Regions from separate parts of the Streptomyces sp. NPDC058691 genome, predicted to be linked through region 1. Evidence: riboswitches for the same ligand, from Rfam matches in the RefSeq annotation. Region 1 holds a riboswitch; each other region holds the start of a gene.

Region 1 (3,341 bases):
CGAGGTCCTCCAGCCGGCGGGCCAGCACCGGGTCGTCGTTGGTGTACGGCAGCACCGTGAAGCCGTCGTCGACCAGGGTCTCGGCCGCGTCCAGCAGCTCGACCGGATCGGGCAGCAGCGTGCGCTCGTCCGCGATCACCTCCAGCTTCACCCAGTCCGTGCCCAGCGCCTCCCGGGCCAGCCGGGCCGTGAGGACGGCCTCGCCGGCCGTCCGGCAGCCGGCGGTGTTGGGCAGGGCGCGGACGCCGTGGCGGGCCAGCACCGACAGCACGGAGCCCTTGACGGTGGGGTCGAGCCGCCGCATGGCGACCGTGGTGAGCTCGGTGCCGGAGGCGAGCAGCGCCTGTTCCAGGATCTCCAGGCTCGGCGCGCCGCCGGTCCCCATGATCAGGCGGGAGCCGAAGTCCGTTCCGGCGATGGTCAGCGGGTCGTCGGCCATGCGGGTCAGCCTCCCTGTACCGCGGTCAGGACCTCGACGCGGTCGCCGTCGCTCAGCGCGGTGGCGGGCCACTGCCCGCGCGGCACCACGGTCTCGTTGAGCGCGGCGGCGACACCGGAGGAGGCGGCGGTGAGCCCGGCGACCAGCCGGTCGAGGGTGAGGCCGGGCGTCACCTCGTGCGGCTCGCCGTTGACGGAGACGGTCATCGCGGTCATGCGTACTGCTCCTGAGGTGTGAATCGGCCGGGGGAGAAGGGGCGCGCCACCTCGGGCGGTTCCCCGCCCGTCAGCACCTCGGCCATCACGTCGCCGGTGAGCGGGGTGAGCAGCACGCCGTTGCGGTGGTGGCCGGTGGCCATGAGCAGGCCCTCCAGCGCGCTGCGGCCCAGCAGCGGCGCGTTGTCGGGGGAGCCGGGGCGCAGCCCCGCGACCGTCTCCACCAGCGGCAGTTCGGTGATGCCCGGCACCAGCTCGTGGGCGTCGCGCAGCAGCTCGTACACGCCGCCGGCCGTCACGGTGGTGTCCCAGCCCATCTCCTCGCTGGTGGCTCCGAGGACCAGTTCGCCGTTCTCGCGCGGCACGAGGTAGACATCGCCGCCGCGCACCACGGCCCGCACCGTGCGGGACAGGAAGGGCGCGTACGCCTCCGGCACCCGCAGCCGCAGGACCTGGCCCTTCACCGGGCGCACCGGAGGCAGCAGGCGCTCCGGCAGCCCGTCGAGCAGGCCGCTGCGGCTCCCCGCGGCCAGCACGGTCTGCCCCGCGGCCAGCACCGTTCCGTCGTCGAGGACGACCCCGCGCGCCCGGTCGCCGTCGACGTCCACCCCGGTCACCGTCGCGCGGCGGAACGCCACCCCGGACAGTTCGCAGGCCCGCAGCAGCGCCGCCACCAGCCGCCGCGGGTCGATCTGGTGGTCGCCGTCGACGCGCAGCCCGCCGCGCACGCCGGGCGCGAGCATCGGCTCCAGGCGGCGGCACTCGCGTCCGCTCAGCCACTCCGCCCGAAGGCCCAACGAGGTCTGGAACGCGTGCAGTTCGCGCAGCTGGGCGCGGTCGTCGGCGTCCAGGGCCACGGCGAGGGTGCCGCAGGTCCGGTAGCCGAGGTCCAGACCCGTGGTCTCCTCCAGCTCGGCCGCGAACGCCGGATAGCGGCGGGCCGAGGCGAGATTGAGGTCGAGCAGGGCCTGCTCGCCGTACTGCACCTCGGTGACGGGGGCCAGCATCCCGGCCGCCACCCAGGCGGCGCCGCCGCCCGGATCGGGATCGGCGACCACCGTGCGCAGCCCGCGCTGGGCCGCCCTCCAGGCGGTGACCAGTCCGATGATCCCGCCACCGATGACGACGGTGTCGGACACGTCATGACGCTGCATGGATGTCATGGATGGACCGCTCCTCCCTTCGCCGGCATGACCCGGATCAGGTTCGTACGGTCGGCGGCCGGCCAGCCGCCCTCTCAGCCCGGTGCGCCGGGCTCCCGCGAGTACTTCGGCTGCCACCTTAGTACGCACCACTGAGGGCGAGTAGGGCGCCGGTGCCCCCGGGTACGCGTGGCGCGGCGCTACGGTGATCAGCGTGACCAGCAGCAGCGAGCAGCGAGCCGTCGTCGTCGGGGCCGGGATGGCCGGGGTGCAGACCGCCGTGTCCCTGCGCGAGCAGGGGTGGGGCGGCACGATCACGCTGCTCGGCGCGGAGCGGCATCCGCCGTACGACCGTCCACCGCTGTCCAAGGGCGTCCTCTTCGGCGCCGACGAGGGCCCCGGTGCCCTGCTGGACGTGGACTTCGGCGGCATCGGTGTCGAGCTGCTGCTCGGCCGGAACGCGAGCGCGCTGCGCCCGGCCGAGCGCCAACTGCTCACCGACGCGGGCCCGGTGGGGTACGACAAGCTCGTCCTGGCCAGCGGCGCCGAACCGGTGACACTGCCCGGCAGCGCGGGTGTGCCCGGCGTGCACGTGCTGCGCACCCTGGACGACGCCGCGCGGCTGCGGCCCGTGCTGGAGGCGCAAAGCACCGTCGTCGTGGTGGGCGCGGGCTGGATCGGCGCCGAGTTCGCCACCGCCGCCCGGCACGCGGGCTGCGCGGTGACCGTCGTCGAGGCCGCCGACCGGCCCCTGGCGGGCGTGCTGCCGGAGCGGATCGCCGAGCGGATGCGCGGCTGGTACGCGGAGGCGGACGTCGAACTGCGCACGGGCGCCACCGTCGCCGCGGTCGAGCCGGGTGTGGTGCGGCTGGCCGACGGCAGTGCGATCGCCGCGGAGGCCGTCGTCGTCGGCATCGGCGCCCGGCCCGCGACGGGCTGGCTGGCCGGCTCCGGCGTCGAGCTGGGCCCGGACCTGGCGGTCCTCGCCGACGACCGGCTGCGTACCTCTGTGCCCGACGTGTACGCCGTCGGGGACTGCGCCTCCTTCCCCTCCGCCCGGTACGGGCAGCGGCTGCTGATCCACCACTGGGACAACGCGATCCAGGGACCGCGCACCGCGGCCGCCAACATCCTGGGCGGGGACGAGGTCTACGACCCCGTCCCCTACTTCTGGTCCGAGCAGTTCGGGCGCTTCGTCCAGTACGCGGGGCACCACGTCGACTCCGACGAGATGCTGCTGCGGGGCGACCCGGACGGCCCCGCCTGGTCCGTGCTCTGGCTGCGCGACGGTGTGCTCGTCGCGCTGTTCGCCGTGGGCCGTCCGCGCGACCTGGCCCAGGCCCGCAAGCTGATCGCCCGGGAGGCCCGCGTCGACCGGAACCTGGTGGCCGATCCCGCCGTGCAGCTCCGGACCGCCGTCGTCTGAGGCGCATGGCGGCAGGTGCGTTCCGGACCGCCTTCCGGAACGCCCCCCATGCCCCTGGTGGACGCCACGAGTACCGCGGTAGGGGTCCGGGATGGCACGCTTGTCCTGTGACCGAGATC
Region 2 (3,341 bases), on a different contig from region 1:
GTCGACAGGGGACGCCCGAGGGTGACGGTTCCCTCACCCATGTGACCTGGGCGAGCCCAGTTGATCTGCGACACTGGATGAACCATGCCTGCACCCGGAGAACTCACTTTCGTCGCGCCGCGCGCCGCCAAGAAGCCGCCGCGGCACCTTGCCGACCTCACGCCCGACGAGCGGCGGGAGGTGGTCGCGGAGCTGGGGGAGAAGCCGTTCCGGGCCAAGCAGCTGTCGCAGCACTACTTCGCGCGGTACACCGACGACCCGGCCACGTGGACGGACATCCCGGCGGCGGCGCGCGGGAAGCTGGCGGAAGGGCTGCTGCCGGACCTGATGTCGGTCGTGCGGCACAGCAGCACGGACAACGACACGACGCGCAAGACGCTGTGGCGGCTGTTCGACGGGACGCTGGTCGAGTCGGTGCTCATGCGCTACCCGGACCGCGTGACGATGTGCATCAGCTCGCAGGCGGGCTGCGGCATGAACTGCCCGTTCTGCGCGACCGGGCAGGCCGGGCTGGACCGGAACCTGTCCACCGGCGAGATCGTGCACCAGATCGTGGCGGGCATGCGGGCGCTGCGCGACGGGGAGATCCCGGGCGGTCCCGCGCGGCTGTCGAACATCGTCTTCATGGGCATGGGCGAGCCGCTGGCGAACTACAAGCGGGTGGTGGGCGCCATCCGCCGGCTGACCGACCCCGAGCCGGACGGGCTGGGGCTGTCGCAGCGGGGCATCACCGTCTCGACGGTCGGCCTGGTGCCGGCGATGCTGCGCTTCGCGGACGAGGGCTTCAAGTGCCGTCTCGCGGTCTCGCTGCACGCGCCCGACGACGAACTGCGCGACACCCTGGTGCCGGTCAACACCCGCTGGAAGGTGCGCGAGGTGCTGGACGCCGCGTGGCACTACGCGGACGTTTCCGGGCGCCGCGTGTCGATCGAGTACGCGCTCATCAGGGACATCAACGACCAGGCGTGGCGCGCGGATCTGCTGGGCCGCTTGCTCAAGGGCAAGCGCGTGCACGTCAATCTCATCCCGCTCAACCCCACGCCGGGCTCGAAGTGGACCGCGTCGCGGCCCGAGGACGAGCGGGCGTTCGTCGCGGCGCTGGAGGCGCACGGCGTGCCGGTGACGGTGCGGGACACCCGGGGCCAGGAGATCGACGGGGCCTGCGGGCAGCTGGCGGCTTCCGAGCGCTGAGCGGCACTTGCTAGTGTGATGGTCGTTTGCGGCTCTTTGCCGTGAACGATCGACAAAAGAACATCCGACAGGGGAGCGCACACAGCGCTGAGAGTGCGGCACGGCCGCAGACCCTCGAACCTGATCCGGGTCATACCGGCGTAGGGAGTCACTTGATGAGCACCATCCGTCGGCGTGCCGCCGGCACCGCCCTCGTCGTCGCGCTCGGCGCGGCGTCCCTCGCGGCCTGTGGCGGAAGCGACGATTCCGCCGACGGCGGGAGCGGCGGCAAGGGCAGCGGTTCCAAGACCGTCACCCTCGTCAGCCACGATTCCTTCGCCGCCTCGAAGGCCGTCCTCAAGGACTTCACGCAGCAGACCGGCTACACGGTGAAGGTCCTGCGCGGCGGCGACGCGGGCGCGGCGGTCAACCAGGCCGTGCTCTCCAAGGGCAACCCGCAGGGCGACGTCTTCTTCGGCGTCGACAACACCCTGCTCTCCCGCGCCCTGGACAACGGTCTGTTCGCACCGTACGAGGCGAAGGACCTGGACAAGGTCCCCGCCGCCCTCCAGCTCGACGCCGCCGAGCACCGCGTCACGCCCATCGACTTCGGCGACGTCTGCGTCAACTACGACCGCGCCTGGTTCGCGGAGCACAAGCTGCCCGTCCCGCAGACCTTCGACGACCTGGTCAAGCCGGAGTACAAGGACCTGCTGGTCACGGAGAACGCCGCGACCTCCTCCCCGGGCCTGGCCTTCCTGCTGGCGACCACCGCGAAGTACGGCGACGGGGGCTGGCAGGACTACTGGACGAAGCTGAGGGCCAACGGCGTCCAGGTCGTCGACGGCTGGGAGCAGGCCTACTACGACAACTTCTCGGGCGCGGGCGGCGGCAAGGGCGACAAGCCGCTGGTCGTGTCGTACGCCTCCAGCCCGCCCGCCGAGGTGCTCGCGCTGAAGAAGCAGCCCGAGCAGGGCCCGACCGGCGTGGCGACGGCCACCTGCTTCCGGCAGATCGAGTTCGCCGGACTGCTGGACGGCGCGAAGAACACCGAGGGCGGCAAGGCGCTCATCGACTTCCTGCTGAGCCGCACCTTCCAGGAGGACATGCCGCTCAACATGTTCGTGAACCCCGTCAGGGACGACGCGAAGCTGCCCGAGGTCTTCACCAAGTACGCGCCCGTGATCAGCGGTTCCGCCACCGTCGAGCCGAAGAAGATCGCCGCGAACCGTGAGCAGTGGGTCAAGACGTGGTCCTCGCTCGTGCTGAAGTAACCGGAGCGGCCCGGCGGAGGACGGCCGCCCTGCGGCCGCACGCCGTGCGGCTCGGCCTGTTGGCCGTGCCGGCCGTCTTCTTCGCGGTGTTCTTCGGCTACCCGGTCGCCGCCATCGTCACCCGCGGGCTCCGCGAGGGCGGGCGGTGGCGGCTGGGCCGGTTCGCGGACGTGCTGGGCGACCCCGACATCCTGCATGTGCTGTGGTTCACCTGCTGGCAGGCGGCCGCCTCGACCGCGCTCACCCTGGCGATCGCCCTGCCGGGGGCCTATGTGTTCGCGCGCTTCGACTTCCCCGGGCGGCATCTGCTGCGGGCGGTCGTGACCGTGCCCTTCGTGCTGCCGACGGTGGTCGTCGGCTCGGCGTTCCTCGCGCTGCTGGGGCGGGGCGGGCTGCTGGACGAGCTGTGGGGGGTGCGCCTGGACACCACGGTGTGGGCGATCCTGCTGGCGCACGTCTTCTTCAACTACGCCGTGGTCGTACGGACCGTGGGCGGCCTGTGGTCGCAGCTCGACCCGCGGCAGGAGGAGGCCGCGCGGGTCCTGGGCGCCGGGCGGTTCGCCGCCTGGCGGCGCGTGACGCTGCCCGCGCTCGGGCCCGCCGTGGCCGCGGCCGCCGTCATGGTGTTCCTCTTCACCTTCACGTCCTTCGGGGTCGTGCAGATCCTCGGCGGGCCCACCTTCTCCACCCTGGAGGTGGAGATCTACCGCGAGACCGCCCAGTTGCTGGACCTGCCGACGGCCGCCGTGCTGACGATCGTCCAGTTCGCCGCCGTCGCCGGCATCCTGGCCGTGCACGCCCGGACCGTACGGCGGCGCGAGAGCGCGCTGCGGCTGGTCGACCCGGCGGGAACGGCGCGCCGGCCGCGCGGCGCGGGCGAGTGGGGGCTGCTGGCCG
Region 3 (3,341 bases), on a different contig from region 1:
TCGGTGCTTCACCGCGCGCGGCGCCGGCGCCGCCCGCCGCCCGTGGGGACAGTGTCCCCCCCGGAGCGGTCCGCCGACACCACCAGCGCGGCCAGCGCGGTCGTCAGCGGCACGGCCACCACCAGCCCGATGCTGCCGACCAGGGTCCGCACGATCTCCTCGGCGACCAACTCGCTGCCGGCCACCGCCAGCACGCCGCGCTGCGCGATGGAGAAGAGCAGCAGCAGCGGGAGTGCGGCACCCGCGTACGCCAGCACCAGGGTGTTGACCACCGAGGCGATGTGGTCACGGCCGATGCGCATCGCCGCCCGGTACAGCTTCCGCCGGCCGGCGCCCGGATCGGCGTCCCGCAGCTCCCACACGGCCGAGGTCTGGGTGACCGTCACATCGTCCAGGACACCGAGCGACCCGATGACGATGCCCGCCAGCAGCAGGCCGTGGATCTCGATGCCCGGATAGAGGTCGTGGATCAGCCCGGTCTCGTCCGAGGTGTTGCCGCTGAGCACCGCCCAGTCGATGAACACCGAGCCCAGCAGCGCGATCAGCAGCAGTGAGCAGAGCGTGCCGAGGACGGCCACCGAGGTACGGGCGTTGAGGCCGTGGCACATGTAGAGCGCGATCAGCATGATGGCGCTGCCGCCGACGACCGCCACCAGCAGCGGATCGCTGCCGTGCAGGATCGCCGGGAGGATGAACAGCGTCAGCACCGCGAAGCTGATGATCAGCGCCACCAGTGCCAGGATCCCGCGCAGCCGCCCGACCAGGACCACCGCGGCGGCGAAGAGCCCGGCCAGCAGCCACAACGGCAGCGACCGGTCCACGTCGGCGACCGAGTACTGCAACTCCTTGGGCGCGGCGGGCGCGTAGGAGAGGAGGACCTTCTGCCCCTGTGTGTAGTGCCGGGTCTGGGTCGGCTGCACGATCTCGGTGAAGGTGCGGCCGGTGTCCTTGCCGGAGGTGACCTCGATGGTCGCCCGCTCGCAGATCGACGGCGGGGCCGACGGGGTGGGGGACGGCCCGCCGGACGGTGCCGCGCTGGGCTGGGCGGGGCTGTTCGGCACGGCGTTGACGTCCGCGCAGTTGACGTTCTCGACCCGCACCACCCGGCCCGACTGCGTCTGCTGGTCGAACCCGACGCCCGTGCGCTTGTGGGCCGGCACTCCGTTGGGCCAGAGCACCACCAGGCCGACCACCACCGCGGCGATGAACGGGATCAGCACCGCGGCGATGACCTTCCGCAGATGCCGGGAGACCGGCGGCACGGGACCGTGGCCGTGGCCGTGGCCATGGCTGTGGCCGTGGGGCTGAGGGTGCGCATGAGGTGAGTCCACCCGCCGATCATGCCAAGGCCCGCTGGTGCGCGCTGGAGAAGACCCGCTAGCGTTGTGCCCGCTTTGCACACCGCGGGAGCTCGGAGCACCGGGCTGAGAGGGCGCTGACCGGCCGAAGGCCACCAGCTGCGCCGACCGCTGAACCTGTTACCGGGTAATGCCGGCGTAGGGAGTGGGTTTCATGACCATGCAGAATGCAGGCGCGCGCGAAATCGGCCCGCACAAGGCCTATGTGACGGGGTCCCGCCCGGACATCGAGGTCCCCGTCCGCCGGGTGCACCTCACCGACGGCCGGGACGTGACGCTGTACGACACCTCCGGTCCGTACACCGACCCGAACGTCACCACCGACGTCCGCCGCGGCCTCCCGCCGTTGCGGGAGAACTGGATCGCCGCCCGCGGCGACACGCAGGAGTACCCGGGCCGCCCCGTCCGCCCCGAGGACGACGGCGTCAGGCACACCTTCCCCCGCGGCGGGCTGCGCAACCTGGACGCCGTCTTCCCCGGCCGTCCGCGCCCGCCCCGGCGCGGACAGGGCGGGCAGGCGGTCACCCAGCTCGCGTACGCCCGGCGCGGCGAGATCACCCCGGAGATGGAGTTCGCCGCGATCCGCGAGAACGTCCCGCCCGAGGTCGTCCGCGAGGAGATCGCGGCGGGCCGCGCGGTGCTGCCGGCGAACGTCAACCACCCGGAGACCGAGCCGATGATCATCGGCAAGCGGTTCCTGGTGAAGGTCAACGCCAACATCGGCAACTCTGCCGTCACCTCCTCCATCGAGGAGGAGGTGGAGAAGATGACCTGGGCCACCCGCTGGGGCGCCGACACGGTCATGGACCTGTCCACCGGCCGCAACATCCACACCACCCGTGAGTGGGTGCTGCGCAACTCCCCCGTCCCCATCGGCACCGTCCCCCTCTACCAGGCCCTGGAGAAGGTCGACGGCAAGGCCGAGGAGCTGACCTGGGAGATCTACAAGGACACGGTCGTCGAGCAGGCCGAGCAGGGCGTCGACTACATGACCGTGCACGCGGGAGTCCTGCTGCGGTACGTCCCGCTCACCGCCCGCCGCAAGACCGGCATCGTCTCCCGCGGCGGCTCGATCATGGCGGCCTGGTGCCTCGCCCACCACAAGGAGAGCTTCCTCTACGAGCACTTCGACGAGCTCTGCGAGATCCTCGCCGCCTATGACGTCACGTACTCCCTCGGTGACGGGCTGCGCCCCGGCTCCATCGCGGACGCCAACGACGAGGCGCAGTTCGCGGAACTGCGCACGCTCGGCGAGCTCAACAGCGTCGCCAAGCGGCACGGTGTGCAGACGATGATCGAGGGGCCGGGGCATGTGCCGATGCACAAGATCGCCGACAACGTGAGACTTCAGCAGGAGATCTGCGAGGAGGCGCCGTTCTACACTCTCGGCCCGCTGACCACCGACATCGCACCCGCCTACGACCACATCACCTCCGGCATCGGCGCCGCGATGATCGCCTGGTGGGGCACGGCCATGCTCTGCTACGTCACCCCCAAGGAGCACCTGGGCCTGCCCGACCGCGACGACGTCAAGACCGGCGTGATCACCTACAAGATCGCCGCCCATGCCGCCGACCTCGCCAAGGGCCACCCCGGCGCGCAGGACTGGGACGACGCCCTGTCCGACGCCCGCTTCGAGTTCCGCTGGGAGGACCAGTTCAACCTGGCCCTCGACGCGGACACGGCACGGGCCTTCCACGACGAGACGCTGCCGGCCGAACCGGCGAAGACCGCGCACTTCTGCTCCATGTGCGGCCCGAAGTTCTGCTCGATGAAGATCTCCCAGGACATCCGGCGGCAGCACGGCGCCACGGCCGAGGAGATCGAGGCCGGCATGGCGGAGAAGTCCGAGGAGTTCGCCGCCGCGGGCAACCGCGTGTACCTGCCGCTGGCGGACTGAGCCCACCCCGCACGCGGCGGAACGACACGGCCCCGCTCCCGCGGCGACGCGGGAGCGGGGGCCGTCCGCCACCTTCAGTTGGG

What was found. Region 1 has a riboswitch for thiamine pyrophosphate ahead of thiO (glycine oxidase ThiO). Riboswitches for the same ligand answer to the same signal wherever they lie in the genome.
Region 2: linked by a shared signal. The riboswitch ahead of ACFWVC_RS18665 (thiamine ABC transporter substrate binding subunit) and the one ahead of thiO (glycine oxidase ThiO) in region 1 are both predicted to bind thiamine pyrophosphate.
Region 3: linked by a shared signal. The riboswitch ahead of thiC (phosphomethylpyrimidine synthase ThiC) and the one ahead of thiO (glycine oxidase ThiO) in region 1 are both predicted to bind thiamine pyrophosphate.

Annotation. Positions count from the first base shown of each region.
Region 1 covers NZ_JBHXSO010000045.1:19,461-22,801, reverse strand. The annotation lists gene ACFWVC_RS27765 (thiazole synthase) at 1-439, opposite strand, end outside; gene thiS (sulfur carrier protein ThiS) at 445-645, opposite strand; gene thiO (glycine oxidase ThiO) at 651-1,808, opposite strand; TPP riboswitch at 1,814-1,926, opposite strand; gene ACFWVC_RS27750 (NAD(P)/FAD-dependent oxidoreductase) at 2,011-3,222, shown strand; gene ACFWVC_RS27745 (Rv2175c family DNA-binding protein) at 3,330-3,341, shown strand, end outside.
Region 2 covers NZ_JBHXSO010000024.1:32,690-36,030, reverse strand. The annotation lists gene rlmN (23S rRNA (adenine(2503)-C(2))-methyltransferase RlmN) at 85-1,191, shown strand; TPP riboswitch at 1,251-1,355, shown strand; gene ACFWVC_RS18665 (thiamine ABC transporter substrate binding subunit) at 1,347-2,444, shown strand; gene ACFWVC_RS18660 (ABC transporter permease) at 2,504-3,341, shown strand, end outside.
Region 3 covers NZ_JBHXSO010000022.1:76,530-79,870, reverse strand. The annotation lists gene ACFWVC_RS17740 (YibE/F family protein) at 9-1,331, opposite strand; TPP riboswitch at 1,394-1,521, shown strand; gene thiC (phosphomethylpyrimidine synthase ThiC) at 1,513-3,258, shown strand; gene ACFWVC_RS17730 (hypothetical protein) at 3,333-3,341, opposite strand, start outside.